2 regions of the Janthinobacterium sp. 1_2014MBL_MicDiv genome follow, and region 2 is predicted to be linked to the other one. Evidence: predicted binding sites of a transcription regulator. Region 2 holds the regulator's gene; the other holds the start of a gene.
What was found. Region 2 encodes sigma-54, which starts transcription at its own class of promoters, with help from an activator protein. Its sites were predicted from a motif close to TGGCANGNAANCTGCTTT; they were not measured.
Positions count from the first base shown of each region.

Region 1: a site for sigma-54 is predicted at 9,680-9,697, ahead of YQ44_RS22240 (beta-propeller fold lactonase family protein). Genes of this name have one in related genera too.

Region 1 is NZ_CP011319.1:5,160,210-5,175,231, reverse strand. Features, by position in the region: gene rtcR (RNA repair transcriptional activator RtcR) at 1-1,458, opposite strand, end outside; gene YQ44_RS22270 (vWA domain-containing protein) at 1,665-3,233, shown strand; gene YQ44_RS22265 (RtcB family protein) at 3,519-4,754, shown strand; gene rtcA (RNA 3'-terminal phosphate cyclase) at 4,773-5,792, shown strand; gene pedF (cytochrome c-550 PedF) at 5,924-6,409, shown strand; gene YQ44_RS22250 (substrate-binding periplasmic protein) at 6,425-7,258, shown strand; gene YQ44_RS22245 (TonB-dependent receptor family protein) at 7,419-9,557, opposite strand; gene YQ44_RS22240 (beta-propeller fold lactonase family protein) at 9,821-10,717, shown strand; gene adh (aldehyde dehydrogenase) at 11,053-12,573, shown strand; gene YQ44_RS22230 (DUF779 domain-containing protein) at 12,627-13,016, shown strand; gene YQ44_RS22225 (methanol/ethanol family PQQ-dependent dehydrogenase) at 13,066-14,811, shown strand.
Region 2 is NZ_CP011319.1:5,651,969-5,666,990, reverse strand. Features, by position in the region: gene YQ44_RS24545 (MOSC domain-containing protein) at 1-266, shown strand, start outside; gene YQ44_RS24540 (GGDEF domain-containing protein) at 301-1,497, shown strand; gene YQ44_RS24535 (monovalent cation:proton antiporter family protein) at 1,498-3,477, opposite strand; gene YQ44_RS24530 (KpsF/GutQ family sugar-phosphate isomerase) at 3,586-4,596, shown strand; gene YQ44_RS24525 (KdsC family phosphatase) at 4,596-5,129, shown strand; gene lptC (LPS export ABC transporter periplasmic protein LptC) at 5,174-5,785, shown strand; gene lptA (lipopolysaccharide transport periplasmic protein LptA) at 5,811-6,404, shown strand; gene lptB (LPS export ABC transporter ATP-binding protein) at 6,404-7,159, shown strand; gene YQ44_RS24505 (RNA polymerase factor sigma-54) at 7,164-8,642, shown strand; gene hpf (ribosome hibernation-promoting factor, HPF/YfiA family) at 8,712-9,074, shown strand; gene YQ44_RS24495 (enoyl-CoA hydratase/isomerase family protein) at 9,229-10,314, shown strand; gene rapZ (RNase adapter RapZ) at 10,359-11,222, opposite strand; gene hprK (HPr(Ser) kinase/phosphatase) at 11,556-12,491, opposite strand; gene YQ44_RS24480 (PTS sugar transporter subunit IIA) at 12,528-13,010, opposite strand; gene queF (NADPH-dependent 7-cyano-7-deazaguanine reductase QueF) at 13,345-14,187, opposite strand; gene ilvA (threonine ammonia-lyase, biosynthetic) at 14,265-15,022, opposite strand, start outside.

The DNA of each region.
Region 1 (15,022 bases), 490 kb from region 2:
GATCACGGCCTGCAGCTGCAGCGCATCGAACAGGTCGAGTTGCGCGGCCGCATCCGCTCCCATGATATCTGCCAGATCCACGACGTCATTCCCCTGTTGTTCACCGTGATGCTGCCACAGGCGACCCAGGCGCGCCGTTTCCTCATCGACGACCTTGTCCGTGATACGGCCCGCCTCCGACAAGGTGGCCAGGCGCGTGACGGCGGCCGACAAATCGCGGAAATTGCCGTTCCAGCGGGCCGATGGCGAGGTGGCGAAGCGCATGAAGCGCTCACGGGCCTCCTTGTTGAAGCGCACGCGCTCGCCTGTCTCGGCGCCGTATTGCGCCAGCAGGTATTCCAGGTTTGGCTCGATGTCTTCCTGCCGCTGCGCCAGGCCGGGTAATTCGTAGGTCCACAGGTTGATGCGTGCATACAGGTCTTCGCGGAAGCGGCCGGCCGCCACTTCCTTGCCCAGGTCGCGATTGGTCCCGGCGATCAGCTGGAAGTCGCTTTGCACTTCCGTATCTGCACCGACGGGAAAGAAGCGCCTTTCTTCTATGGCTTTCAGCAACATTGCCTGCTCATCGAGTCCGAGTTCGCCGATTTCATCGAGAAACAGCAAGCCCTTGTGCGCACTGCGCAGTAAACCTAGACGATCCGAACCCGCGCCCGTGAATGACCCCTTGATATGGCCGAACAGGGTGGAAGCGGCGCCGTCCCCATGCAAGGTGGCGCAATTGAGGTCGATGAATTTGCCGTCGATCTGGTGGCGCGACTTTTTCAGTTCGTACACGCGGCGCGCGAGGAAGGATTTGCCGGCGCCGGTCGGCCCCATCAGCAGCATGGGCGCCCTGGACTTGATGGCGACGCGCTCGATTTCATCGATCATGGCGTTGAACTTGGCATTGCGCGTGGCGATGCCCGACTTCAGGAACGCCACGCCTGCGGCCTGCGCGCGCGTAAAACGCTGGGCAATCTGGTCGTAGCGCGACAGATCGAGGTCGATCAATGCATAGCTGCCGGGATTGCCGATGGCTTGGCGCTTTGGCGGCGAGGTTTGCAGCAGGCGTCCGGGGAAATAGCGCGCTTCCGTCATCAAAAACATGCAGATTTGCGCCACGTGGCTGCCGGTGGTGATGTGGATCCAATAGTCTTCCTTGTCGGGGTCGAAGGGGTAGGTGTGGGCGAAATCGTAGAGGGCGCCATACACGTTTTCGAAATCCCAGGCATCGCTGATGGGCAACTCATGGGCGATCAGCTGCGTTTCAGGCGAGACGCTGGCGACATCCTGCGACACCTGGCGCACCAGGTTGTCAAACTGGCTGCCCGCGTACAGCAGCTCGAAGCGGTCGATGATCTGGTCTTCGTGCTGCGTCAAGGCGATGCTGGGCCGCCACTTTTCCCAGCGCGCGGCACCCCTGCCACTATCGAGCTGTGTGCCGAGAAAACCGATGACAACGGTGCGTTTTGCTTGCATAAATTGGATAAATATTTATCTTAAAAGATAATTGTATATGATTTTTTTGACGGCCACTATCTTTTGTTGATTTCTCGATTAAAAAATATTTCTCAATAAAATCAATGATTTATAGAAGATTCACGCGAAGGAGAAAAAGCTGGCACGGCGCTTGCAATAGAAGGGATAACACCGAGATAAACGTAAAGAGAAGAAGAGGAACGAAAATGGCCAACGCCCAGTTATTCAAGAGCATGCAACAATCGCAGCCGCTGCCTGCGGCCCTGGCGCGCAATGCCGAAGGTACACCAGCCTATGCACTGACGCCCCGGCATCAGCTGGCGCAATATGCGGCCACCGGCTGCCTGAACGCGACGTTTTATGCCAGCGCCGAGGCGCAGCTGGCGACGGTGCTGGAACTGTGCAAGGCCGTCGAGCCGTCCTTCATTGCGCAAACGGCCGTGTACTGCCGCGAGCGGGGGTATATGAAGGATATGCCTGCCTTGCTGGTGGCCGTGCTGGCTGGCCAGGGCGCCGCGGAATTTGCGCCGGCCTTCCAGCGCGTGATCAACAACGGCAAAATGCTGCGCAACTTCGTGCAGATCATGCGCTCGGGCGCCGTTGGCCGCAAGTCGCTGGGATCGCGTCCGAAAAAGCTGGTGCAGGCATGGTTGAATAGCGCCTCGGAACAGGCCCTGCTGGCCGCCGCCGTGGGCAACAGCCCTTCGCTGGCCGACGTCGTGAAGATGGTGCATCCGAAACCGAAGGACGCCTGGCGCGCGGCATTCTTTGCCTGGCTGATCGGCAGGGAATACATCGCCGCAGACTTGCCGCCGGTATTAGCAGCATTCGAGACATACAAGCTTGATCCGGCACAAACGATACCGGACGTGCCGTTCCAGATGCTGACGGCGCTGCCCTTGGGGGCGCAGGACTGGGCGCAGATCGCCCGCCAGGGCGGCTGGCAGATGGTGCGCATGAACTTGAACACCTTTGCGCGCCATGGCGTGTACGCAATTGAAGGCATGCCGGAGCTGATCGCGGCCAGGCTGCGCGATCCGGCATCGATTGCACAAGCGCGGGTGTTTCCATACCAGCTGATGTCGGCGTACATGGCGGCTGGCGAGAACGTGCCAACGGTCATCCGCGATGCGCTGGAGCAGGCGCTGGAAACGTCGCTGCTGAACGTGCCGCGGATCGCCGGCAAGGTGGTGGTGTGCCCCGATGTTTCCGGCTCGATGTCGTCGCCCGTCAGCGGTTTTCGCGGTAGCGCCACCTCGAACGTGCGCTGCATCGACGTGGCGGCGCTGGTGGCGGCGGCCATGCTGCGCAAGAATCCGGACGCCATGGTGCTGCCGTTCGAGCACAGCGTGGTGACGTGCCGGCTCGATGCGCACGATAGCGTGATGGAGAATGCGGCCAGGCTGGCGGCTATCGGTGGCGGCGGCACCAGTTGCAGCGCGCCGCTGCTGCGCATGAACAGCAAGCAGGAGCTGGCCGACCTGGTGATTTATGTGTCCGATAACGAATCCTGGATCGACGCCAAACGCAGCGGCGCCACGGCGACGCTGGGACAGTGGAATGTCTTCAAGCAGCGCAATCCGCAGGCCAGGCTGGTGTGCATCGATATTTCGCCGCACGCCACGACGCAGGCGATGGAGCGTGAAGATATTCTGAATATCGGCGGTTTTTCCGACGATGTCTTCAAGATCATCGCCGCCTTTGCCGCCGGCCAGCTGGATCCAGAGCACTGGGTGGGAGAAATCGCCGCCATCGATATCGCTGCAGGTTGTTGAAGTAGCGCGTGAAGTAAAGCGCAGGAATGCGGACAAGACTACATTAAAGACGTCCTGTTCAACCTTGTCATGCGCCGTCGTACCCCGAATGCCGGCAGGATTACATCGATAGCCGAGTCAGACCGGCCTGGCGCGCGCAGTGCGCCGCCAGAAAATCCTGTCATCCCTGGTCGGGTTGTTGTACTGATGAATGCCGGTGGAATTACATCCAGGGCCGATACGTCGGCTGAAAATTTCACCAACCCTTGTCATCACCCCCATATAAAATAGAAAAAGAGAACACTGATGAAGAATGAAGAATACGAAGTCCTGCATACCGAAGGCAGCCGTCCCGTCAAAATGTGGACGCGTGGCGTGCCTGTCGAAGAAGCGGCTAAAAAACAATTGCGCAATACGGCGACCTTGCCATTCATTTACAAGCACATCGCCGTCATGCCGGACGTCCACCTGGGTAAAGGATCGACCATCGGCAGCGTGATTCCCACCCTCGGCGCCGTGATTCCGGCGGCCGTCGGCGTGGATATCGGTTGCGGCATGATGGCGGCGAAGACTACGCTGACGGCGAATGACTTGCCCGATAATCTTGGGCCGCTGCGCAGCGCCATCGAGCGCGCCATTCCGCACGGGATGTCGCCGAAGACGCGCGGCTACCGTGGCCGCGACGAAGGTTCGTGGCAGAACCCGCCATCGGTGGTCGACGCCGCCTGGCTGCAGCTGAAAGACGAATTCGATGCCATCTGCCTGAAAACGCCAAAGCTGAAAAATACGAATAACTACCGCCACCTGGGTACCCTGGGCAGCGGTAACCACTTCGTCGAAGTGTGCCTCGACGAGCAGGGAGCCGTGTGGTTCATGCTGCATTCGGGTTCGCGTGGTGTGGGCAATGCCATCGGCACCCATTTCATCGAACTGGCCAAGCAAGATATGCGCACCCATTTCATCAACCTGCCCGACCAGGACCTGGCCTACCTGGCAGAGGGAACGCAGCATTACGACGATTATGTGGAGGCGGTGGGCTGGGCCCAGCGTTTCGCGCGCAATAACCGTGAAGTGATGATGCAGAACTTGATCGCGGCCGTGCGCACGGTCATCCATAAACCGTTCCAGACGCATGTGGAGGCCGTCAATTGCCACCATAACTATGTGCAGAAGGAGCACCACTTCGGCAAGGATGTGCTGGTCACGCGCAAGGGTGCCGTATCGGCCCGCGCGGGGGAACTGGGGATCATTCCCGGGTCCATGGGCGCGAAGAGCTTTATCGTGCGCGGCAAAGGCAACGCGGAGAGCTTCCATAGCTGCAGCCACGGTGCGGGACGCACGATGAGCCGCACGGAAGCGAAGCGGCGCTTCAGCCTCGACGACCAGATCCGCGCTACGCAAGGCGTCGAATGTCGCAAGGATGAGAACGTGATCGACGAGATCCCGATGGCCTACAAGGATATCGATGCGGTGATGCTGGCGCAGCGCGAGCTGGTCGATGTCGTGCATATCCTGAAGCAGGTCGTCTGCGTCAAAGGTTAAACAATAAAGAAAGCAGAGATGATAGAAATAGATGGAGCACAAGGCGAAGGCGGCGGGCAGATTTTGCGCTCGGCGCTGAGCCTGTCCATGATCACGGGCCAGCCATTTCGGTTGATCAATATCCGCGCGGGCCGGGCCAAGCCCGGTTTGCTGCGCCAGCATCTGGTGGCGGTACAGGCTGCAGCCGCCATTTGCGGCGCGCGCATGACACCGGTTGCGCTGGGCGCATCCAGCCTGGAGTTCGTGCCGGGCACCCTGCGTGGCGGCGATTACCGTTTCGCCATCGGCAGCGCCGGTAGTTGCACCCTGGTACTGCAAACCTTGCTGCCGGCGCTGCTGCATGCGGATGCGCCCTCGACTGTGCGCATCAGTGGCGGCACGCATAATCCCATGGCGCCGCCCGTGCATTTCTTGCAGCGCGCGTATGGCCGGGCCATGGCGCAGATGGGCGCCGACATCGATATCGCGCTGGGGCGCTATGGTTTTTATCCGGCCGGCGGCGGCGAAGTGATTGCCACCGTGCAGCCTTGCGCCCGTTTGAAGCCCATTGCATTGCTGCAGCGCGGCGAACGGCAGGCCGGATTTGCGGAAAGCGTGGTGGCGGGCGTGCACGTGAATGTGGCGCAGCGCGAGCTCGAGCGTGTCGCCAGCGGCATGGGCTGGAGCGGCAAGCAGCTGCGCATCGTCGGCTTGCCGGCGGAGCAGGGGCCGGGCAATGTCCTGTTGCTGACACTCGAGCATGAACACGTGACGGAAGTCTTTGCTTCCTTTGGCGAAAAATCGTTGCTGGCGGAATCGGTGGCCAAGCGCCTGTTGAACGAAGTGCGCGCCTATTGCAAGTCGGACGCGGCCGTGGGCGAACACCTGGCCGACCAGCTCTTGCTGCCGATGGCGCTGGCCGGCGGCGGCACGTTTAGCTGCAGCAAGGTGTCGCAGCATGCATTGACGAATGCCGAGGTGATCGCCAGGTTCTTGCCTGTGCGTATCACTTTCGAGCAGCAGGAGCGGGCCAGCATCTGCACGGTTGCCGCCGCCTGACGCGCGCGGTGACACAGGCGCGTGTTGCAGCTGTTCCAAATTGAGACATGGTTCGCCTGCCGCGGGGCGTGCGCGCATGGCATGGCATTTGCTCTTCCTGGTTATTGACCAAAAAAACCAAGGAGACCAGCATGACCTATTCCATTCCTACCCTGCTCGGCGTGGCGGCTGCCGGCGCTGTCGCCCTCACTTCCCTGCTGACCTTGCCCGATGCCTATGCGCATGGCAATGTCACGCCGCAAGGCGTCGACACCACGGGCTTGCCCAAGGTGGGCGACAAGTGGCTGGAGCAGAATCCGTACCGGGGCAACAAGCTGGCCTTGACTGTGGGCACCTCGGCCTACAACCAGAATTGCGCGCGCTGCCACGGCATCGAAGCCATCTCGGGCGGCATCGCGCCGGACTTGCGCCAGCTGGACCGCGATTGTTTCAGCATCAAGAATGAGACAAAGAAACAAGCGTGTTACAAGGAAACGGACAATTATTACCTGGCGACCATACGCCATGGCAAAGTGCGCAACGGCGCCGTGTACATGCCGCCGTTTGAGGGCGTGTTCAACCAGGAAGCCATGTGGGCCATCAAGACCTACCTGGAAACCCGCCGCGAGTCGAACTGATCACGAAGGAATCCCATGCGTTCATTCCAACTCCGGCGCGCGCGCGCGATGATTGCGCTCGCTTGCCTGGCCCTGTGCGCGGCCGCGCCGGTACGCGCCGACTGGCAGAAAGTGCAACAGTCGGGCAGCCTGAAGGTGGCCGTGTATAGCGAATTCGCCCCGTTTTCCGACAAGGGCGCGGGCATCGATATCGACATTGCCGAAGCGCTGGCGAAAAAGCTGGGACTCAAGCTGAGTCTGCTGCCATTTCCCGCCGGCGAAAACCTGAATGACGATTTGCGCAATATGGTGTGGAAGGGGCATTACCTCGGTTACGGTCCAGCCGACGTGATGCTGCACGTGCCGGTCGATAAAAAACTGATGGCCGACAACGACAAGGTCGAGATCTTTGCGCCGTATTACGTGGAAACCGTGCGCCTGGCACGCCGCACGCAAGCCGTGCCGCAGTTCGATGGCGTCGCCTCGCTGGCCGGCAAGCGCATCGGCGTGGAAAAGGTATCGATCGCGGCCATGCTGATGCTGGGCGAAGACGATGGCAAGTACCGCGACGACGTGCGCATCTTCGACACGGCCGCCGAAGCCTTGCAGCAATTGCAGGCGGGGCAGCTCGATGCCGTGCTGGCGAATCGCTCGGAAATCGAGTCCGTGCTGAAAAGCGATCCGGCCTTCGCCGTGAACGAAGTGGCGTTCGCCCGCTTGCCGCGTGCCGGCTGGGCCGTGGGCCTGGCCGTCAGCCGGCAGCAACTGGACGTGGGCAAGCTGCTGCTGGCGGCCATGAACGAGATGGCTGCCAGCGGCGAATTGAAAGCCATTTTCGAGAAACATGGGGTGAAGGAAGCGCGGCCCTGAAGTCTCGCGCTCCAGTTGAAAAGCCCGCGCATCGGACGATGCGCGGGCTTTTTTATCATCAGAACGCCTGAACACTGTTCAGGGCAAGGCGCATTGCCACAGGCAGTACGAACAGTACGACCAGGCAATGCAGCGCTCATGGACTTTTTTTCAGGTGTACTTAAAAAGTGTATTGGGCGCTGACACCCAGCAACCAATTGCGCCCCGGCGCCGCTTCATAGTAGCGCTTGTTGCTATCGCCGACGATGACGGAACCCACGTAGGTCTTGTCAAACAGATTGTTCAGGCGGGCAAATTCCTTGAAGCGCCAGTTGCCCATGCTTTGCTTGGCATTGAACCGCGCATTGAACACCGTGTAGCCGGGCGCCGGTTTTTCGCTGTTGCTGTCTTCCGCATACACCTGGTTGCTGGCGACGCTTTCCAGCGCCGCGCCGAAGCGGTCGAGCGTATCTTTCCAGGCCAGTTCCGCGAACAGATTGGCGCTGGGAACGCCTGGCAAGCGGCTGCCTTCGCTAACGGCGCCGAAGGCCTGGTCATACACGGCATGCAGGCTGGTCAGCGCCACCTTCGTCGTGAAGCCATACGGCAGGCTGGAATCGAGCGACACTTCCATACCTTGGCGTAAGGTTTTGCCGCCATTGCGGTAGCTGGTGCGCCCGCCGCTGGAACTGTCCACTACCAGTTCGTCGTTGGTCTTGATCTGGAACAAGGCCGCGTTCACATGCGTATTGTTGGCGACCCTGGCCTTGACGCCCGCTTCCAGGTTGGTGCTGGTGGCTGGTTTTAAATTGAAATTGAAACCGGCGCCCGTGCCCGAGTAAAACAGTTCGTTCAGGGTGGGCGCCTCGAAGCCGCGCGCGGCGCTGGCGTACACGTTGACGTTCGGCGTCAGCTTGTAGAGCAGGCCCAGCACTGGCGTCGTATGGCTGAAGTCCAGGCTGCCGCTATCGTTGCCATTGCTGAGGAAATGGTCGTTGACCGAAACTTTCATTTTGCTATAGCGCAAACCTGCGCTGAGCAGCCATGGACCGCTTTGCCATTCCGTCTGGATATACGGATCGAGGCTGGAGACGACATCCTGCTCGTCGCGGCGCAGCTTGCCCTTCACGCCAAACGTGTTGCCGATGAAATTTTCATAGCCGGTGCGGTCATCGCTGGAGCGGCCATAGTCGATGCCGATGGTGGTGCTCAGTTTGCCACCGGCCAGCTGGTTCACATGCAGCCAGTTGGTGTCGATGCCGTAGAACTGGCGCTGGAAGTCGACCACGCCGCCTGAGTGGCTCGCTGGCGCCTGAAAACCCTTGGTAAATGCCTGGTATTGGATCACGTCGCGGTTGCCGCCATACACCATCACATGCAGACGGTCGTCGCCGAACGACTGTTCGTAGGTGGCGCCGATCTGTTGGTGGTCGATGCTCTTGCGCGTGTTGTAGCGCTCGGCCAGGGTGCGTTTCGGGTTTTGCGTGTCGCTCGCGTCGATTTCGCCGGCGCGCGGGTCGCGGGCAAACGTGGTCCAGGTGGCGCCCAGCGGGTCTTGCGTGTTGCCTTGATGCAGGCTATTGGCGACGATGGTCAGCTTGCTGTCCGCGGTGGGCTTGACGGTGATCTTGCCGAACGCCTGTTCGCGCGTGGCGGCGCTGTGGTCGCGGAAGCCATCCGTGCGGAAGCGCGAGCCGTCGAGCACGTAGCCGATGGCGCCCGCCTGGCCTTGCGTCGAGACATCGACCTTGCTGGTGCCATCGCTGCCGCCCGTCACATTCAGTTCGACGGATGGGGGCTTTTGCCCATCCTTGGAAAACAGCTGGATCACGCCGCCCGAGTGGTTACCGTAGATGGCAGAAAACGGTCCGCGCAGCACTTCGATGCGCTCGGCCGTATCGAGGTTGAAGGTGGCGGCCTGGCCCTGGCCGTCGGGCATGCTGGCAGGAATGCCATCGCTGATCAGCTTGACGCCGCGCACGCCGAAGGCCGAGCGGGCGCCGAAGCCGCGCGACGAGATCTGCAAGTCTTGTGCGTAGTTCTGGCGATTCTGCACGACCAGGCCCGGTACGGCAGCCAGCGCTTCCGAGGCGTTGACGCGGATTTGTCCATCCTGGATGCGGGCGCTGTCGACCACGTCGATGGAGGCTGGTACTTCCTGGCTGGGATGGGCGATGCGGCTGCCGCTGATGACCACCGTGTCCATCAGTTGCCCGCCAGCCAGGTCTGCCGCCTCGGTGGCGAAAGCGTGGGGGGCGAAGGTGGCGCTGCCGGCGACAAACAGGCTGGCGATGGTGTTCAGGCGGAAACGATGCTGCATGCGGATTCTCCAATGTGAATAAAAGCCTGCTTGACCGCGTGCGCGGTACAGGTCTGCATAGTTTTATCAAGCAATATGCCTGCCATGTCTCCATTGGTGGGCTGAAATTATACGCCTGCCAGTGGCACGGCGTTTGCATACAGCAATTGTCACCTGCGCCGCTCCCGCGCGCTTTTCCTGTGTTTTTCATTGAAAAGGTGATTATGCCCAACTTCTTCTTACGCTTGCTCCGGGTTTGCTGGCTGCTGCCTGTGTTGGCCAGCATGGCGGTCCAGGCCGCTCCTTTTGCCTATGTTCCCAATGAAAAATCGGGCACCCTGAGCGTGATCGACACGGCTACCGACCTGGTGGTACGCCAGATTGCGGCGGGCAAGCGTCCGCGCGGCATCGCCGCTGATCCCGGCGGCCGGCAATTGTTTGTCACGGACGCGGCCAGCAGCGCCTTGTTGTTGATCGATAACGCGGCTGGCACGCCCATGCGCAGTGTGGCGCTGGGCAAGTCGCCCGAAGGCGTCAGCGCATCCCTCGACGGCAGCCATGTCGCCGTGGCCGTCGAGGAAAACAATAGCGTGGCGCTGATCGATGGCCATACGGGCGACTTGCTCGCGGATATCAAGGTGCAAGGACGTAACCCGGAACACGCCGTCTTCAGCCCGGACGGGCGCTGGCTGCTGGTCGGTGCGGAAGAGGCCGAGCAAGTCGACGTCATTGATGTGGCGCAACGCCGCCAGGTGGCTTCCATTGCCGTGGGCCTGCGCCCGCGCGGCATCGGCTTCAGCCCCGATTCCACCCGCGCCTACGTGGCGTGCGAGCTGGTCAATGGCGTGTACGTAATCGACATGATGCAGCGCAAGGCCATCGCCACTATTCCCGCTGGCAAGAATGCGAATGGCATCGTCGTCCATCCCGGCGGCAAGCAGCTGTATGTGTCGAACGGTATCGACGGCACGGTAATGGTCATCGATACGAGGAGCAACAAGGTGACGGCGACTATCCCCGTCGGCAAGCGTCCGTGGAATATGGCCATCACGCCCGACGGCGCCAAGCTGTACGTGGCCAATGGCCGCTCGAACAGCGTGTCTGTCATCGACACGGCCAGCGCGCGCAAGGTGGCCGATATTGCCGTGGGCGAATTACCGTGGGGCGTGGTGATTCGCTAGGCACAGCTGTTCCAGTCTGGCACACCTGTTCCATTGTGCAGCGGACGCGGACTCGAGCCCGCAAATGGCCAGGCTGGTGCGGATTGGAGCAGGGTATTGGCGCCTTGTTCAAAAACGCAAACGCTGCGCCGTGGCCAGGCTGCCCGCACCTGACGGGAATCAATGCGCCGATATTGACGCCGCTCCCTTGTAACAGCAGTAAAACCCGCTAAGTTTGTAGTGGGGTGGCGAGCTGGCACGGCATTTGCGGAGGACTGCGTGTACTCACCCCATCTGTACCAGGACGTTTGACTTAAGCAGCAATATTCCAATTCTACAAACCGATAGAGGACGACATGAATCTCGCAGACATCAGCAAACTGGGCGTCGCCAACCCTTTCAAGCAACGTTACGATAACTACATTGGCGGCAAGTTCGTGGCCCCCGTCAAAGGTGAATACTTTCCCAACATTACGCCGATCACGGGCTTGCCGTTTTGCGAAATTGCCCGCTCCACGACGGAAGACGTCGAGCTGGCGCTGGACGCCGCCCATGCCGCCAAGGAAGCCTGGGGCAAGACGTCGCCTGCCGAGCGCGCCAATATCCTGAACCGGATCGCCGACCGCATCGAGCAAAACCTCAGCCTGATCGCCACGGCGGAAACCATCGACAACGGCAAGCCCATCCGCGAAACGATGAATGCCGATATTCCGCTGGCCATCGACCATTTCCGCTACTTCGCCGGCTGCATCCGCGCCCAGGAAGGCTCCGTCGCGCAAATCGATGCGGAAACCTATGCCTATCACTACCACGAGCCGCTGGGCGTCGTGGGCCAGATCATCCCCTGGAATTTCCCGATCCTGATGGCCGTGTGGAAACTGGCGCCGGCCCTGGCCGCCGGCAATTGCGTGGTGCTGAAACCGGCCGAACAGACGCCGGCTTCCATCATGGTCTTGATCGAGCTGATCGGCGACCTGCTGCCGCCGGGCGTGTTGAACATCATCAATGGTTTCGGCCTGGAAGCGGGCAAGCCGCTGGCGTCGAGCAAGCGCATCGCCAAGATCGCGTTTACGGGCGAAACGGGCACGGGCCGTCTGATCATGGGTTACGCGGCGCAAAACCTGATTCCCGTCACCCTGGAATTGGGCGGCAAGTCGCCGAACATCTTCTTTGAAGACGTGATGGATGCCGATGATGACTATTTCGACAAGTGCCTGGAAGGCTTCACGATGTTTGCGCTGAATCAAGGCGAAGTGTGCACCTGCCCATCGCGCGTACTGATCCAGGAATCGATCTACGAGAAATTCATCGAACGGGCCCTGAAGCGCGTGGCCGCCATCAAGCAGGGCAATCCGCTCGATACGGCCACCATGATCGGCGCCCAGGCGTCGCAGGAACAGCTGGAAAAAATCCTGTCCTACCTCGATATCGGCCGCCAGGAAGGCGCCGAGGTGCTGGCCGGCGGCGAGCGCAACACGCAGGCGGGCGATCTCGAGGGCGGCTATTACGTGCGTCCAACCGTATTCAAGGGCAACAACAAGATGCGCATCTTCCAGGAAGAGATTTTTGGTCCCGTCGTGTCCGTCACGACCTTCAAGGATGAGGCTGAAGCCTTGGCGATCGCCAACGACACCCTGTACGGCCTCGGTGCCGGCCTGTGGACGCGTGACGGTTCGCGCGCCTTCCGCGTGGGCCGCGCCATCCAGGCGGGCCGCGTATGGACGAATTGCTATCACCTGTACCCGGCCCATGCCGCGTTCGGTGGCTACAAGCAATCGGGTATCGGCCGCGAAAACCACAAGATGATGCTCGACCACTACCAGCAAACGAAGAACTTGCTGGTGAGCTATAGCCCGAAAGCGCTGGGCTTCTTCTAAACCGGCAACAGGCGCCGCGCCCTTAGCCAGGAGCGGCGCGCAGAAAGGATGCCATGAGTGCAGCAATTGCCAGGGTGGTCGCCACCGATGCGGCGCTGGAGATGATGGACAGGTTGCGCGAGCGTCACGGCCCGTTGATGTTTTTTCAGTCGGGCGGCTGCTGCGACGGCAGCACGCCCATGTGCTACGCGCTGGGCGAGTTCGATATCAGCGACACCGATATCTATCTCGGCAATCTGAATGGCACGCCGTTCTACATGGGACTCGAGCAATTTGCATACTGGGAGCATACCCAGTTGATTATCGACGTGGTCGATGGCAATGGCGGCATGTTTTCACTCGACAACGGTACGGGCAAGCGCTTCCTGACGCGTTCGCGCCTGTTTACCGATGAAGAGTGCGCCTTGCTGCATGCCCAGCCGCGTGAACACGGCAGCACTTGAAACATACACATACTAATAACAGAGGGAGATGATTGTGCAGAAAAAAATCATGGGGGTAGTCGTCAGTGTGGGTTTGGCATCCCTGGCGTCGTTGGCCCAGGCGGTCGACGTCGGCAATGTCACCAGTGCCATGCTCGACAGCACGGCGAAGAATCCAGCGAGTATCTTGTCGTTTGGCATGGGTACGCAGGGGCAGCGCTATTCACCGTTGACGCAAATCAATGACAAGACCGTGGCCAAGCTGGTACCGGCCTGGTCGTTCTCGTTTGGCGGCGAAAAGCAGCGCGGCCAGGAATCGCAGCCATTGATTCACAACGGCAAGATGTTCGTCACGGCTTCGTATTCGCGCATCTTTGCCATCGACTTGAAAACCGGCGCCAAGCTGTGGAAGTACGAACACCGCTTGCCGGACGGCATCATGCCCTGCTGCGACGTGGTCAACCGCGGCGCGGCCCTGTTCGGCAACCTGGTGATCTTCGGCACGCTCGACGCCTACCTGGTGGCGCTGGACCAGAACACGGGCAAGATCGTCTGGAAGGAAAAGGTCGACGATTATGCGGCCGGTTACTCGATGACGGCCGCGCCCCTGATCGCCGAAGGCTTGCTGCTGACGGGCGTGTCGGGTGGCGAGTTCGGCATCGTGGGCCGGGTCGAAGCGCGCAACCCCATGACGGGCGACCTGGTGTGGAGCCGTCCCACGGTGGAAGGCCATATGGGCCACCGCTACGACAAGGATGGCAAGGCCAGCGACAATGGCATTTCCGGCACGGCGAACAAGACGTGGCCGGGCGAGTTGTGGAAAACGGGCGGCGCCTCGACATGGATGGGTGGCACCTACGATCCGCAAACCAAGCTGGCGTACTTCGGCACAGGCAATCCGGCGCCATGGAACAGCCATTTGCGCCCCGGCGACAATCTGTATTCGTCCTCCACCGTGGCGCTCGACGTCAAGACGGGCCAGATCAAGTGGGCGTATCAGAACACGCCCAACGATGCCTGGGATTTTGATGGCGCCAACGAGTTCGTCACCTTCGACATGGATGGCAAGCGCTACGGTGGCAAGGCCGACCGCAACGGCTTTTTCTATGTGATCGACGCCAGCACGGGCAAACTGCAGAACGCGTTTCCGTTTGTCAAGAAAATCACCTGGGCCAGCAGCATCGACCTGAAAACGGGGCGGCCGAACTTCATCGCCGCCGGCCGTCCTGGCGACCCGACCAAGGGAGAGGAGGGCAAGAAGGGCACGACCGTGTTTGCCGCGCCGGCTTTCCTCGGTGCCAAAAACCAGATGCCGATGGCGTACTCGCCGCAAACCAAGCTGTTCTATGTGCCGGCGAATGAATGGGGCATGGATATCTGGAACGAGCCGATCAGCTACAAGAAAGGCGGCGCTTTCCTCGGCGCCGGTTTTACCATCAAGCCCCTGTTTGACGACTACATCGGCGCCATGCGTGCCGTCGATCCGAAGACGGGCAAGATCGTATGGGAAATCAAGAACAATGCGCCGTTGTGGGGGGGCGTGATGAGCACGGCCGGCAACCTGGTGTTCTACGGCACGCCGGAAGGCTTCCTGAAAGCCGTCGATGCGAAGACGGGCAAGGAGCTGTGGAAGTTCCAGACCGGTTCCGGCGTCGTGGCGCCGCCCGTCACCTGGCAGGATGGCGACACGCAATATGTCGCCGTCGTTTCCGGCTGGGGCGGCGCCGTGCCGCTGTGGGGTGGCGAAGTGGCGAAGAAGGTCAACTTCCTCGAGCAGGGCGGTTCCGTATGGGTCTTCAAGCTGGCATCGAAGTAATGGGGTGAAGCGCCCGGGCCACTCGGATGGGTGTCTCCCTGTCCGCCGGGTGTTTTCTTTTTGCTGACGGTCCAGGCCGTCAGTTTTTTGTTTACTTGCCAGCGGCAAGCGCTGGCGGCGGTCAAAAATTGAACACCGTCAGCAGCGACTGGTCCGCCGTTGCACACATTGAAAACGGATTTCCCCTTTCTCCGCCTTGTGTATTGCTGGG
Region 2 (15,022 bases):
GCCCCTTCGAGGAGGATTACGCCGACTTCCTGCAATTTGGCGCCACCGTGCTCAAACCCGTCAAGCCGTGTTCGCGCTGCCCGATTCCCTCGGTGGACCAGGCCACGGGCGTGCCGGGACCGGACCCGCTCGACGTCATGTACGGCTACCGCGCCAAGCCCGAGCTCGACGGCGCCATCTGCTTCGGCATGAATGCCATCGTCACGCAAGGCGGCGATGAGCGTATCGTGGTGGGGCAGGACATCGGTTTCGAACTGGCATTTTAAGCATGGCGCCCGCACACAAGGGTTTAAGGTTTCTATGAATCAAGCAATTTCGCCAGAGCCAGGCCAGCCGGGGAGCGATGCCAACGCGCCGGCCCAGCGCATTGCCAGCCTCGAAGCCGAGAACCAGGCCTTGCGTGCGCGCATGGCTTTCCTGCTGGAACAGGTCGAGCGCAACCACGACATCATGTGCCGCCACCAGGCGTTCGACCTGGAAATCGTCGGCGCGTCCACGTTTCCCGAATTGATCGGCACCATTTTTCGCACCTTGCCCGTGATTTCCGACCTCGACGGCGTGACCCTGAGCCTGCTCGACGAGGATGACGATATCGTGCTGGTGATGGAAAAGCTGGGCGTCGACTTCAGCGCCTTCCCGCAGTTGCTGTTCGTGCATGAAGTGGCGCAGCTGGGATTTGCGCCGCAAGCGCCCGTGGCCGAGGGCGAGGCGGCCCTGCCGCCCATGCCGCTGCTGGGGGCGTTCGACGCGGCCGTGCATGGCCCGCGCTTTCCTGAAATCAGCGTTCCCTTGCGCAGCGTGGCGCTGGTGCCCTTGCTGCGCAACAAGCGCCTGATCGGCAGCCTGAACCTGGCCAGCAGCGACGTGACGCGTTTTACGCCCGCGCTGGGCACGGACTTCATCAAGCACATGGCATCCATCATCGCCATTTGCCTGGAAAACGTGATCAGCAATGAAATGCTGAAATACATCGGCCTGACCGATTCGCTGACGGGCGTCTACAACCGGCGCTATATCGACCGCCGCCTGCTGGAGGAAATCGCCCGCGCGCGGCGCCAGAATTATTGTATTTCATGTATGTATATCGACATCGACCACTTCAAGCTGGTCAATGACACGCATGGCCACCAGGGCGGCGATGAGGTGCTGCGCGAAGTGGCCACGCGCATCCGCAAGGAATTGCGCCGCTCCGATGCGCTGGGACGCTTCGGCGGCGAGGAATTCGTCGTGCTGCTGATCGATGCCGACCTCGATAGCGCCACTTTCGTGGCCGAGCGCATCCGCGCCAGCATCGCCGACACCATGTTCGACTTGCCGGGCAGCGCGCAAACGTGGGTCAGCGTGTCGATCGGCGTGGCCAGCCTCGAGGCGGACGCGGCGCTGCTAGCCATCGAAGCCGTGGCGCAGCAACTGGTGGCGCACGCGGACCAGGCCCTGTACCAGGCCAAGGCCGGTGGACGCAACCGTGTCGTCAGCTGGCAGGCGCAGGGCGAATAATTATTTCAGTAGCAATGTTTCTGCTTTGGCTACGGCGTCGGCTGTGCCGCGCAGCACCACCACGTCGCCGATGGCCAGCTGGGTCTCGGGCGTGACTTCAAGGCGGCCGCGGCCGCGGCGGATGGCCGTCACAAAGGCGCCGCAGGCGGCCACGTCGATCGTGCTCAGGGGCAAGCCCACGCACTGGGCGCCGTCGCTGACGGTGACCGTGTGCAGGCGTTCCAGCTCGGCATCGTCGCCGGCGTCGCTGGTGCCGTGGAAATAGCCGCGCAGCGACGCATAGCGCTCTTCGCGCGCCGCCTGCACGCGGTGCACGACGCGGCGCAGCGGCACGCCCATCATGATCAAGGCGTGCGAGGCCAGCATCAGGCTGCCTTCCATCAATTCCGGCACCACTTCGGCCGCGCCCGCCTTTTTCAGCTGGTCGAGGTCGCTGTCGTCGTGGCTGCGCACGATGACGGGCAAGGTGGGCGCCAGCTCATTGAGCAAATGCAATAATTTGAGCGCCGACGGTGTGTTGGCATACGTGATCACGACGGCGCTGGCGCGGTAGATGCCGGCCGCCACCAGGCTTTCGCGCCGGCCCGCGTCGCCATACGATACGTGGGCGCCCGCCAGCTGCGCCTCCTGCACCCGTTCCGGGTCCAGGTCCAGCGCGTGGTATTCGATCTTTTCTTCCGCCAGCAGGGTGGCCAGGCTTTGCCCGCTGCGCCCGAAGCCGGCGATCAGCACATGTTTTTGCGACGCCATGGTGCGCGTGGCGATCCTGGTCAGCGCCAGCGACTGCATCATCCAGTCGTTGGCCGCCAGTTTCATGACGATGGCGTCCGACTTGGCGATGAGGAAGGGCGCCACCAGCATCGACAGCACCATCGACGCCAGCACCACCTGCACGACGAAGGGGTCCATCAGCTTGATGCCGCCGGCCAGGTTCAGCAGGACGAAGCCGAATTCGCCCGCCTGCGCCAGCGCCAGGCCCGTGCGCAGCGAAACGCCCGTCGACGAGCCGAACAGCCGGGCCAGGCCCGCGATCAGGGCAAACTTCAGCAGCACGGGGCCGCACAGCAAGAGCAGCACCAGCCACCAGTTGTCGAGCACGACGCGGATATTGAGCAGCATGCCGACGGTGATGAAGAACAGGCCCAGCAGCACGTCGCGGAATGGCTTGATATCCTCTTCCACCTGGTGCTTGAATTCCGTCTCGGAAATGAGCATGCCGGCCACGAAGGCGCCCAGGGCCAGCGACAGCCCGGCCCGTTCCGTAATCCAGGCCGCACCGAGCGTGATCAGGAGCAGGTTGAGCATGAACAGCTCTTGCGAGCGGCGCTTGGCGACGATGGTCAGCCAGCCGCGCACCATCTTCTGGCCGATGAACAGCAGCAAGATCAGCACGACCAGCGCCTTGCCGCCGGCCCAGGCCAGGGTTTCGGCCAGGTTGTCCGAATCGCGCGTCAGGGCGGGGATGAGGATCAGCAAAGGCACGACGGCCAGGTCCTGGAACAGCAGGATGCCGATGATCTTGCGGCCGTGTTCGCTTTCCAGTTCCAGCCGTTCCGTGAGCATTTTCGAGACGATGGCCGTCGACGACATGGCCAGCGCGCCGCCCAGGGCGAATGCGGCTTGCCAGCTCAGGTGGATGTAGGCGGACAGGTAGCGGGCGACGAACCAGCCGAAGACGACGGTGGCGACGATGGTGGTGACCACTTGCGCCATGCCGAGGCCGAAGACGATGCGCCGCATGGCGAGAAACTTGGGTAGCGAAAATTCCAGTCCGATGGAAAACATCAGGAAGACGACGCCGAACTCGGCCAGCGTATGGCTCGCTTCGTTTTCCGCCGCCAGGCCCAGCGCATGGGGGCCGATGACGATGCCGACCGCCAGGTAGCCCAGCATGGGCGGCAAATGCAACATTCTGAAAGCGACCACGCCCAGTACGGCGCTGCCGAGTAACATCAGGGTCAGTTCAAGCGAGGAAAACATGGGTTGCCCGGGAAGCTCAGTGGAAATCGTTGTTTGTTGTGACTGGCAAGTTTTTTGCTTTCCTAATTCGTTTATACTTTGGGCATGAGTGTAACCCATGAAAAAACAATGCTGAAAGCTTTTGATCGAATTGACATGCAGGCGACCACCGAGCGCGCCGTGGCGCTGGCGCGCACCACCCTGCAGATCGAGTCCGACGCCATCGTTGCGCTGCATGCGCGCCTGGCCACGGACGACAGTGTGGGCCGCGCGGTGGCAATGTTGCTAGAATGCAAGGGGCGTGTCGTCGTCTCGGGCATCGGCAAGTCGGGCCATATCGCGCGCAAGATTGCCGCCACCCTCGCTTCCACCGGCACGCCGGCCATGTTCGTGCATCCGGCCGAAGCGGCCCATGGCGACCTGGGCATGGTCACCTCGGACGATGCGTTTATTGCCATATCGTACTCGGGCGAATCGTCCGAACTGATGGCCATCATGCCGGTCGTCAAGCGCATGGGCGGCGTGCTGATCGCCATGACGGGCAAGCCGAATTCGAGCCTGGCCCAGCTGGCCGATGTGCATCTGGATATTTCTGTTGAGAAAGAAGCCTGTCCGCTGAACCTGGCGCCGACGGCCAGCACCACCGTCACCCTGGCCCTGGGCGATGCGCTGGCTGTGGCGCTGCTGGATTTGCGCGGCTTCAAGGAAGAAGATTTCGCCCGCTCGCACCCGGGCGGCGCCCTGGGCCGCCGTCTGCTGACGCACGTGCATGACGTCATGCGCAGCGGCGAGCAGGTGCCGAAAGTCGCCGTGCAAGCATCGTTGCTGCAGGCGCTAGAGGAAATGACGAAGAAGGGCATGGGCATGACGGCTGTCGTCGACGCGGACAACCGCCCCGTGGGCGTGTTTACCGACGGCGACTTGCGCCGCATGTTCGAGCGCGTGCAGGATTTCACGAAAGTGGCGATCCGCGACGTCATGCATGCGCAGCCGCGCAGCATCGCGCCCGAGCGCCTGGCCGTCGATGCCGTGGCCGTGATGGAGCAGTACCGCATCAACCAGATGCTGGTGGTCGACGCCGATGGCAAACTGGTCGGCGCACTGCATATTCATGACCTGACACAAGCGAAGGTGATCTGATGGAGAGCGTGGCGGACAACCTGGCGCGTGCGGCCAAGGTCAAACTGATGATCTTTGACGTCGATGGCGTGCTCACCGACGGCAGCCTGCATTTCGGCCCGGACGGCGAAATGATGAAGACGTTTAATGTGTATGATGGCCTGGGCATCAAGCTGCTGCAGGAATCGGGCGTGCAGACGGCCATCATCAGCGCGCGCCGCTCGGCCATCACGGCGCGCCGCGCGCAAGATTTGGGTATTACCCATGTGCATCAGGGCGGCCACGACAAGCTGACGCCGTTTCGCGAATTGCTGGCGCTGACGGGCTTGACGGAAGAACAATGCGGCTATATCGGCGACGACGTCATCGATGCACCCATCCTCAAGCGCGTCGGTTTTGCCGTCAGCGTGCCGGGCGGACGCCCGGAAGTGCAGGGCCTGGCGCACCACGTGACGCAGGCCGGCGGCGGCCGTGGCGCCGTGCGCGAGATTTGCGAATTCCTGCTGCGTGCACAGGACAACTATGCGCGCGTCATGGCGCCGTTCCTGGAGTGAGGCGCGAGCCTTGCCGCCAGTAACATTTGAAAGAGTGAAGCAATATGCGTAAGCCAGGAGGCGCCCATCGCTGGCGCATGATTTTTACCGTGCTGGGAGCGGTCGTGTTCGCGCTGGGCAGCTTTTGGCTGCTCGAAGTGATGAACAAGAATGGCCAGGATATCACGGCCAGCAAGCACCTGGACGAACCCGACTATTTCATCACCAATTTCAGCCTGGTGCGCATGGATTTGACTGGCAAGCCCAGCTATATCGTATCCGGCACCAAGCTCACGCATTACCCGGCCGATGATTCATCCGATATCGACCAGCCTTTCGTGCGCAAGCTGACGCCCGGCATGCCGCCGATGAACATGAACGCGGAGCTGGCGCATATCGACGAGGGCAATACCCGATTGCAGCTGCACCGCAAGGTCGTGATCGACCGCGTGGCCAGTCCCAAGGCGCAGAACCTGACGCTCAAGACGGAAGCACTGACGGTGTTCCCCGATGAAGAGCGCATGGAAACGGACGTGCCGGTCGACATGCTGATGGGGGTCTCCCACGTGACCGGCGTGGGCATGAAAGCCAATAACGCCACCGGTGTGGTGGAAGTGCAGCAGGCGCTGCGCATCGTCCTCCCGCCGAAACCGCGCCCGGCCGCGGCGGCACACTGACAGAATGAAACAAGGAAACCATAATATGAAGAACATCTTGCTGTTGACTCTATTGTCGACCGTCTGCTCGCTGGGCGTGATGGGTGCGGCGCATGCCGAGAAGGCCGATTCCGAGAAGGAAGCCGTCATCACGGCCCAGCGCGGCCAGATGGATGACATCAAGCAAGTCCGTACTCTGACGGGCGACGTGGTGCTGGTGAAGGGCACCTTGACCATGAAGGCGGGGCGGGCCCTGATCACGGAAGACCCGCAAGGCTACCAGTTCATCACCTTCTGGGCCGATCCGGGCAAGCTGGCCACCTTCCGCCAGAAGCGCGATGGCGCGGGCGACCTGTGGGTCGAAGGCGAAGCGGAGCGCGTGGAATACGATAACAAGACGGAAGTGGTGAAACTGTTTTCCAAGGCCAAGCTGACGCGCCTGGAAGGCACGAAAATCACCGATGTGGCCAATGGCGCCTTCATTTCATATGACAGCCGCAACGAAGTGTTCAAGATGGAAAACAGTGACAGCGGCACCAGCGCCCCGGGCGCCGGTAGCGTGCGCATGGTGATCCAGCCGAAGACCAAGGCACCCGCGGCGGAGAAAGCGCCGGCGGCGCCCGCGCCAGGAAAGAAATAATGGAAAATACACGTTGCGGCAGTACCCTGATCGTCCGCGGGCTGCAAAAGACCTATGGCAAGCGGCAAGTCGTGCATGATGTTTCGCTGCAAGTCGAATGCGGTGAAGTGGTGGGTCTGCTGGGGCCGAACGGCGCCGGCAAGACCACCTCGTTCTACATGATCGTCGGCCTGGTGCCGTCGGATGGCGGTACCATCGATATCAGCGGCGTGGATATTTCCAGGCTGCCGATCCACCGCCGCGCGCAGATGGGCCTGTCCTATCTGCCGCAGGAAGCGTCCGTTTTCCGCAAGCTGACGGTGGAAGACAATATCCGCGCCGTGCTGGAAATCCAGACCGTCGAAGGCCGTCCGTTGACGAAGGCCGAGATCGAGGAGCGCCTGGATAAATTGCTGGCCGACTTGCAGATTGAAAAGCTGCGCGAGAACCAGGCCCTGTCGCTGTCGGGCGGCGAGCGCCGCCGCGTGGAAATCGCCCGTGCGCTGGCCACGGACCCGCGTTTCGTGCTGCTCGACGAACCGTTCGCCGGCGTCGACCCGATCGCCGTGATCGAAATCCAGCGCATCGTGCGTTTCTTGAAGGAGCGCAATATCGGTGTGCTGATCACCGACCATAATGTACGCGAGACGCTGGGTATCTGCGACCGTGCCTACATCATCAACCAGGGCTCGGTGCTGGCGTCGGGACGCCCCGACGACATCATCGCGAACGAGTCGGTACGCCGGGTCTATCTGGGCGAACACTTCCGCATGTGAGCCAATGAAACAATCATTGCAGCTGCGCACCTCGCAGCACTTGGCACTGACGCCGCAGTTGCAGCAATCGATACGCCTGTTGCAATTGTCTACCCTGGAATTGCACCAGGAGCTAGAGCAGCTGTTGACGGACAATCCCCTGCTCGAGCGTCTCGACGATCCGCTCGACCGCTCGTTGCGCCTGCTGTCCGATGGCGCCTTGAGTTCGACGGCCGCGCCGGCCGAGGCACCGCCCCAGCCACCGAGCCAGGAGGCGCCCGCCGCGCCGGCCGAAGCGGATGGGTTTGACGGCGAGGCGGGCGAGAGTCCGGCCGCCATGGATGGCGGCGACAGCGACTGGAGCGAAGCGAGCCGTGGCAAGGCGCCCGACGACGAAGATGCCCGTCCGCAACTCGAAGCCCATCACTGCACCTTGCGCGAACACCTGATGGAGCAGATGCGCGTGACGGTGCTCGAATTGCGCGACCGCGCGCTGGTCGAGCTGATCATCGACGCCCTCGACGACAATGGCTACCTGGAAGAGTCGCTCGACGACATCCTGGCGCGCCTGCCGGCGGAGCTGGACATCGACGCCGACGAGCTGCGCACGGCACTGGCGCTGCTGCAAAGCTTCGATCCGCCAGGCGTGGGGGCGCGCAACGCCTCCGAATGCCTGGCGCTGCAAATCAAGCGTTTGCCGCATATCGCCCTGGTGACGCGCCGCATGGCCATCGTCATCGTGGAAAAGCACCTGGCCTGGTTTGCCCAGCGCGATTTCAACAAGCTGAAAAAAGCCCTCGATTGCGACGACGAAGACTTGCGCGAGGCGCAGACCGTGATTCGCCTGTGCAATCCGCACCCGGGCGCCGTGTTCGCTTCCGACGTTTCCGACTACGTGGTGCCGGACGTGGTTGTCAAGCGCGCGCGCAATGGCTGGCAGGTGACGCTGAACAATGACGTCATGCCGCGCCTGCGCGTCAATGCCATGTATGCCAACCTGCTCAAGCAGGGCAAGGGCGAAGGCGCCATGGGTGCACAGTTGCAGGAAGCCAAGTGGCTGATCAAGAATATGCGCCAGCGCTTCGACACGATCCTGCGCGTGGCGCAGGCGATAGTAGAAAGACAAAAGAACTTTTTCTCGCATGGGGCCGTTGCCATGCGCCCCCTTGTGCTCCGTGAAATAGCTGATACACTGGGTTTACACGAGAGTACTATCTCGCGGGTAACAACTCAAAAGTACATGCTGACCCCGCACGGCATGTTCGAGTTGAAATATTTCTTTGGTAGCCACGTCGCCACCGAAGCGGGGGGCGAAGCGTCATCGACGGCGATACGGGCATTGATCGTGCAACTGACAGGAGCAGAAGACCCTAAAAATCCTTTATCCGACAGTAAGATTGCGGACATGCTGGGAGAACAAGGCATGGTGATTGCGCGACGTACTGTTGCCAAATACCGGGAAGCGTTGAAAATTCCGCCAGTGAGTCTGCGTAAGTGCTTGTAGTTTTTTCGGTTCCTCTGCGGGCCGGATACGATGGATACCGCACGAACCCGATCATCTTTAGGAGTGTGTATGAATCTCACCATCAGCGGACATCATCTCGAAGTGACACCAGCCATTCGTGAATACGTACAAACGAAGCTGGAGCGCGTGAAACGTCATTTCGATCACGTTATCGATATCGCCGTGATTCTGACCGTGGACAACCTCAAAGAGAAAGAAAAGCGTCAAAAGGCCGAAGTCAACCTGCGTCTGAGTGGCAAGACCGTCTATGTGGAAAGCCTGGCGCAAGACCTGTATGCCGCGATCGATACCCTGATCGACAAGCTGGACCGGCAAGTGATGAAATACAAAAGCAAAGTGCAAGGGCACGGTAAAGAGGCGATCAAGCATCTGCCAGACAACTCAGAGGATGAAGCCGTCGTCGCCGTCTAAGGCCACCCGCTTCTCGCAGTTGTGATCAACTAAGGGCGCACATCTTGCGCCCTTTTTTGCGCCCGTCACCCTTGCGCACGGATCGCCTGGCCGAACGCAAGGTTGCTCCTGCAGGCGCTAGAATGTTGGCACTTTCACTTCTTGCCTGCCTGCCATGAGCGACTTCGTCCACACCTCCATCCGCAACCGCACCGCGCACATCGTGCTCGACCGCCCGAAAGCCTTGAATTCCCTGTCGCTGGAGATGGTGCGCACCATGAGTGCCGCCTTGCTGGCCTGGCGCGACGATCCGCAGGTGGACGCCGTGGTGATACGCTCGAGCAGCGAAAAAGCCCTGTGCGCCGGCGGCGACATCCGCTTCTTTTACGATGCGGGCCGGGCCACGCCGCAGGGTGGCAGTGCATTGCTGGAAGATTTCTTTACAGAAGAATATGCTTTAAATCATTTAATCCATTTCTATCCGAAACCGTATATCGCCGTGATGGATGGCGTGGTGATGGGCGGCGGCATGGGCGTGGCGCAGGCCGGCCCCGGCAACCGCTTGCGCATCGTGACGGGCCGCACGCGCATGGCCATGCCAGAAGTCAATATTGGCCTGTTCCCCGATGTGGGCGGCAGCTATTTCCTGTCGCGCCTGCCTGGCCAGCTGGGTCTGTACCTGGGCTTGACGGGCCTGACCATCGGCGCGGCCGATGCGCTGTATACAGGGCTGGCCGATGTGTATCTGCCGGAGACGGCCATGGAGGCGCTGGCGGCCCTGTTCGAGTCGACGCCCGGTGAAGGCTTGCCGGTGGCCATCAAGGCCCTGGCGGCGCCATTCCAGGCGCAGGCTGGCGTCTCTGTGCTGGCGGCCGCGCGCACGGCGCTGGACCGCCATTTCAGTGCCGCTTCCGTGGCGGCCATCATGGCATCGCTGGCGCAGGATGACAGTGCGTTCGCGGCCAAGGCGCTGGCGGCAATGCGTTTGCGCTCGCCGCTGATGATGTCGGTCACCCTGGAATTACTGCAGCGCGGCGCACACCTGGGCGTGGCCGATTGCCTGCGCATGGAGCGCACGCAGGTGCGCCACAATTTTGCGCATGGCGAGGTGCTCGAAGGCGTGCGCGCGCTGGTGGTCGACAAGGACAATGCACCGCGCTGGCAGCCGGCCAGCCTGGACGAGGTCGATGCGGCCATGGTGGCGCGCTTCTTTGCACCGGTCTGGCCGGCGCAAGCGCATCCGCTTTGCCATCTGAATTAACAGGGCCACATACAAGCGACGCGCGGTCGCCTGGCGTTCTAGTTCTAGCTACGTTCGCGGTGGCGCAGGACGACGCGTTCATTCGGGCTGAAATACTGCGCCAGCCGTTCCGCCATGTACACGGAGCGGTGCTGGCCGCCCGTGCAGCCGAGCGCCACGGTCAGGTAGCTGCGGTTGTCGGATTTGAATGATGGCAGCCATTTCTCGATGAAGGTGCGTATGTCGGCCAGCAGCTCGAGTGCGCTCGGTTGCGCATCGAGGAAGGCGATCACGGGCGCGTCGCGGCCGTCGAGCGGGCGCAAGGCCAGGTCGTAATAGGGATTCGGCAGGGCCCGCACGTCGAAGACGAAATCGGCATCGAGCGGCACGCCCAGCTTGAAGGCGAACGATTCGAAGAACAGGGTCAGCGGCGCCCGTTCGGAGGCGACGATATCCTTGATCCAGGCGCGCAGCTTGTTGGCACTCAGTTCCGAGGTGTCGATCACATGGCCCAGCTGTTCGATGGCCGACAGGCGTTCGCGCTCTTCCGAGATGCATTCGATCAGGGTGCGGCGGCTGGCCGGGTTCTGGTTCGGACGCAGTTCATGCGACAGCGGATGGCTGCGCCGCGTTTCCGAGAAGCGCGCCACCAGCGAGTGCGTGGTGGCTGTCAGGAACATGACCTTCACGTCATGCCCCTGGTCGCGCAGCAGCGCCACATTGTGCGGCAGGCTGGTCAGCGACTCGGCGCTGCGCGCATCGACGGCCACGGCCAGTTGCGGCGCGCCTTCATCGAGCAGGGTTTGCACCAGGCTGGGTAGCAGCGCCGGCGGCAGGTTGTCGACACAATAGTAGCCGGTATCTTCCAGCACATTGAGTGCCACGGATTTGCCGGAGCCGGATATTCCGGTAATAAGGACAATATGCATACGCCGATCATACAATAAAGATCGGCCCTCTGCCTCGAAGGCAATTATCTTTACAAATTATTGCATTTGGGGTCTTAGTATTGGTTACATTTAATTATTGTCGACGGGTCTGCCTCCAGCAGTCATCGCCACTCATGGCGCGTCGCTGGTGCAGCAGGGAACTGACGCAGCATGGCTGCGTGCCTGCGTCACGGTTCGCCCTTGCCAGGGCGAACTCCTTGGCAACATTAATCGCCACTCATGGCGAGTCGTTGGTGCAGCAGGGAACTGACGCAGCATGGCTGCGTGCCTGCGTCACGGTTCGCCCTTGCAAGGGCGGACTCCTTGGCAACATTAATCGCCACTCATGGCGAGTCGTTGCCGCTCCATGAACTCCTGCAAGGTGTCGATGCCGCGCAGTTGCAAGATGGTATTGCGCACGGCCGCTTCCAGCAGCACGGCGATGTTGCGGCCGGCGGCGACGGGGATGACGACCTTACGCACGGGCAAGCCCAGCACGTCTTCCGTGGGAAACAGGAATGGCAGGCGCTCGACTTCCTCTTCCAGCGCGTTGCGGCGCACGAGGTGCACGATCAGTTTCAGGCGCATCTTGCGGCGCACGGCCGTTTCGCCAAAGATGGCCTTGATGTCGAGCAAACCCAGGCCCCGCACTTCCAGCAGGTTTTGCAGCAGGGGCGGGCAGCGGCCTTCGATCATGTTCGGCGCGATGCGCGAGAACTCGACGGCGTCGTCGGCCACCAGGCCATGGCTGCGCGAGATCAGTTCCAGGCCCAGTTCGCTCTTGCCCAGGCCCGAGTCGCCCGTGATCAGCACGCCGACGCCCAGCACGTCCATGAACACGCCATGCATGATGATGCGCTGCGCCAACTTCTTCGACAGGTAGACGCGCAGGAAGTCGATCACCTGCGCGGCCGGCAGCGGGGTCGAGAACAGGGGAATGTTTTGCTCGTCGCAGATGGCGAGGATGTCGGGTGGCGTTTCCAGTCCTTGCGCGATGATCAGCGCGGGCGGCCCGCCGGCGATCAGCTCGCCAATCACGTGGGTGCGCGTATTGACCTTCAGGCGCTGGTAGTAATTGATTTCCTGGTGGCCGAAGACCTGGATGCGGCCCGGATGGATCAGGTTCAAGTGGCCCACCTGGTCGGCGGCCGACGAGACGTCGCCCGAGATCAGGCGTTCGCCGCCGGGGAAGCCGGCGAACCAGCCCAGTTGCAGACTTTCACGATTGTCGTCGTACAGGCGTTGTATCGTCAGCGGCGTTTGCAACATGGCAGTCTTCTTCAGGAGTGGAGGAATACCTGAAGTTTAACCCGCCGCTTGAAGACTAGGTTGCCAATTGACGATGCGCGAATGCACGGATTTCGGTTCCGGATCCGTGGCCAGGGCCGTGCGGAAGGCGTCGTCGGAAAACATTTCGGCGATTTCCGACAGGATTTCCAGATGTTGCTGGGTGACATGATCGGGAATCAGCAGGAAAAACAGCAGATTGACGGGCTTGCCATCGGGCGACTCGAACGGAATCGGCTCGGCCAGGCGCACGAAGGCGCCCAGTGGCGCTTTCAGCGTCTTCATGCCCTTGATGCGGCCATGCGGCACGGCCACGCCATGACCGAGGCCAGTCGAACCCAGGCGTTCACGGGCAAACAGATTGTCCGAGACGGTAGAGCGGGCGATGCCGTAATTGTTTTCGAAGATCAGGCCGGCTTGCTCGAAAGCGCGCTTTTTGCTGGACACTTCCAGATCCAACAGGACATTTTCGAGAGATAGTATTTTGCTAAGATTAGTCATGACACTCAATGAAATGGTGCAATGCGCAGAGGGCTTGCGAGCCGAATTATAGGCCTGTTTCCGCGGCCTGTAACGCCAATTCTCAACAGTATACGCCCGCTGCGGGCGCAGTGGGCGCTACGGCCCATGTCACCCTCATTTTAGCAAAAAAATAACATCGGGGTGTATCGGCTATTTCCTGATTAAAAACACGGGGCGCGCCGGTTTTTCCGTCGCTGAATGCCGATTTTCCGACTTTTCAGCGCTTTTATGATGCCTCAGGGTATGACCGCAACGTTGTTTTAAAACACAGCGTGTATTCCCTGCGGCATTGTTTGTGCGCGGACGGGTGAGGCTACTGGCGCGCGTTGCGCAGGTTGCCCGGCACGGTGCCCGTGCTGTAGTTGCTGCGCCACGGATTAATGTCGAGTCCGCCACGACGCGTATAGCGCGCGTACACGGACAGTTTCTGTGGCTTGCACTGGCGCAAGATGTCGACAAAGATGCGCTCCACGCATTGCTCGTGAAATTCATTGTGTTCACGGAAACCGATCAGGTAGCGCAGCAGGCTTTCCTGGTCGATCTGCGGTCCCGCGTACTCGATCTGCACGCTGCCCCAGTCCGGCTGGCCCGTCACCAGGCAATTCGATTTCAACAGGTGCGAGACGAGTTTTTCTTCCACGGGCGCTTCGTCCAGGGCCGCCTTCAGCAACTGCGGCGACGGCGTGTATTGCGTGATTTCCAGGTCCAGGCGGTCCAGCAGCACGCCGTCGAACTCGCCCATCTTCAGCTTGCCGAAATCTTCCTGCAAGGTCAGTTCCACTTGCACGGGGGCGCCAAAGCCTTTGGACAGATCCTGCTTGAGCAGGGTCAATAGCGCTTGCGGATTCTCGAGCCGGGTCTGGTTGAACGAGTTCAGGTACAGCTTGAACGACTTCGATTCGATGATGTTGGGCGAATCGGCCGGCGCACTGACCTTGGCAATGGCCACTTGCGGCTTGCCGCGCTGGTTCAGCCACGACAGTTCGTAGGCATTCCAGATATCGAGGCCGAAGAATGGCAGCGTGCCGTGCAATGCCAGCTCGTCGCGCTTGCCCTGGCGCGGAATGGGAAACAGCAATTCCGGCGCGTAATCGGTGCGGTAGGCGGAGCTTTTGCCCAGGGGCGATTGTTCGGCGAGGTCGTTGGTGGTGGTCATGGTCGTGTGGCGTAGTTCAGTCAAGCACGCATGGTAGCCTATTTCACCCCGGTGCAAATACCGGGGCGATTCGCCATCTATCCTAAAAACAGTTTGTAGACGGGATTGCTGCTCTCATCCCAGTAACGGTAGCCGAGGGTATCGAGGAAACGGGCAAATTCGCCCATTTCATCGGGCGGCACTTGCAGGCCGATCAGGATGCGCCCCACGTCGCCGCCCTGGCTGCGGTAATGACACAGGGAAATATTCCAGTTCGGCGCCATGCTGTCGAGGAAGCGCATGAGTGCGCCGGGGCGCTCGGGGAACTCGAAGCGGTACAGCAGCTCATCCTGCGCCAGCCGGCTCTTGCCGCCGACCAGGTGGCGGATATGCGACTTGGCCAGCTCGTCATGCGTCAGGTCCAGGGTCTTGAATTCGTGCTCTTCGAATTTCTTCGCCAGCACGCCGGATTCATGTCGGTCGGCAATCTGGATGCCGACAAACACGTGCGCTTCCTTCTCGTCGCTGATGCGGTAGTTAAATTCCGTCACGTTGCGCGCGCCGATGAGCGAGCAGAAGCGCTTGAAACTGCCCCGCTGTTCGCGCATGGTGACGGCAAACACGGCTTCGCGGAATTCGCCCAGCTCCGCCCGTTCCGCGACAAAGCGCAGGCGGTCGAAATTCATGTTCGCGCCGCTGGCGATGGTGATCAGGGTTTCATGGTTGACCGGGTGCTTCGACAGGCTGGCCCGCTCCACGTACGCCTTGGCGCCGGCCACGGCCAGCGCGCCCGACGGTTCGAGGATCGAGCGCGTATCCGTAAACACATCCTTGATGGCGGCGCAGATGGCGTCCG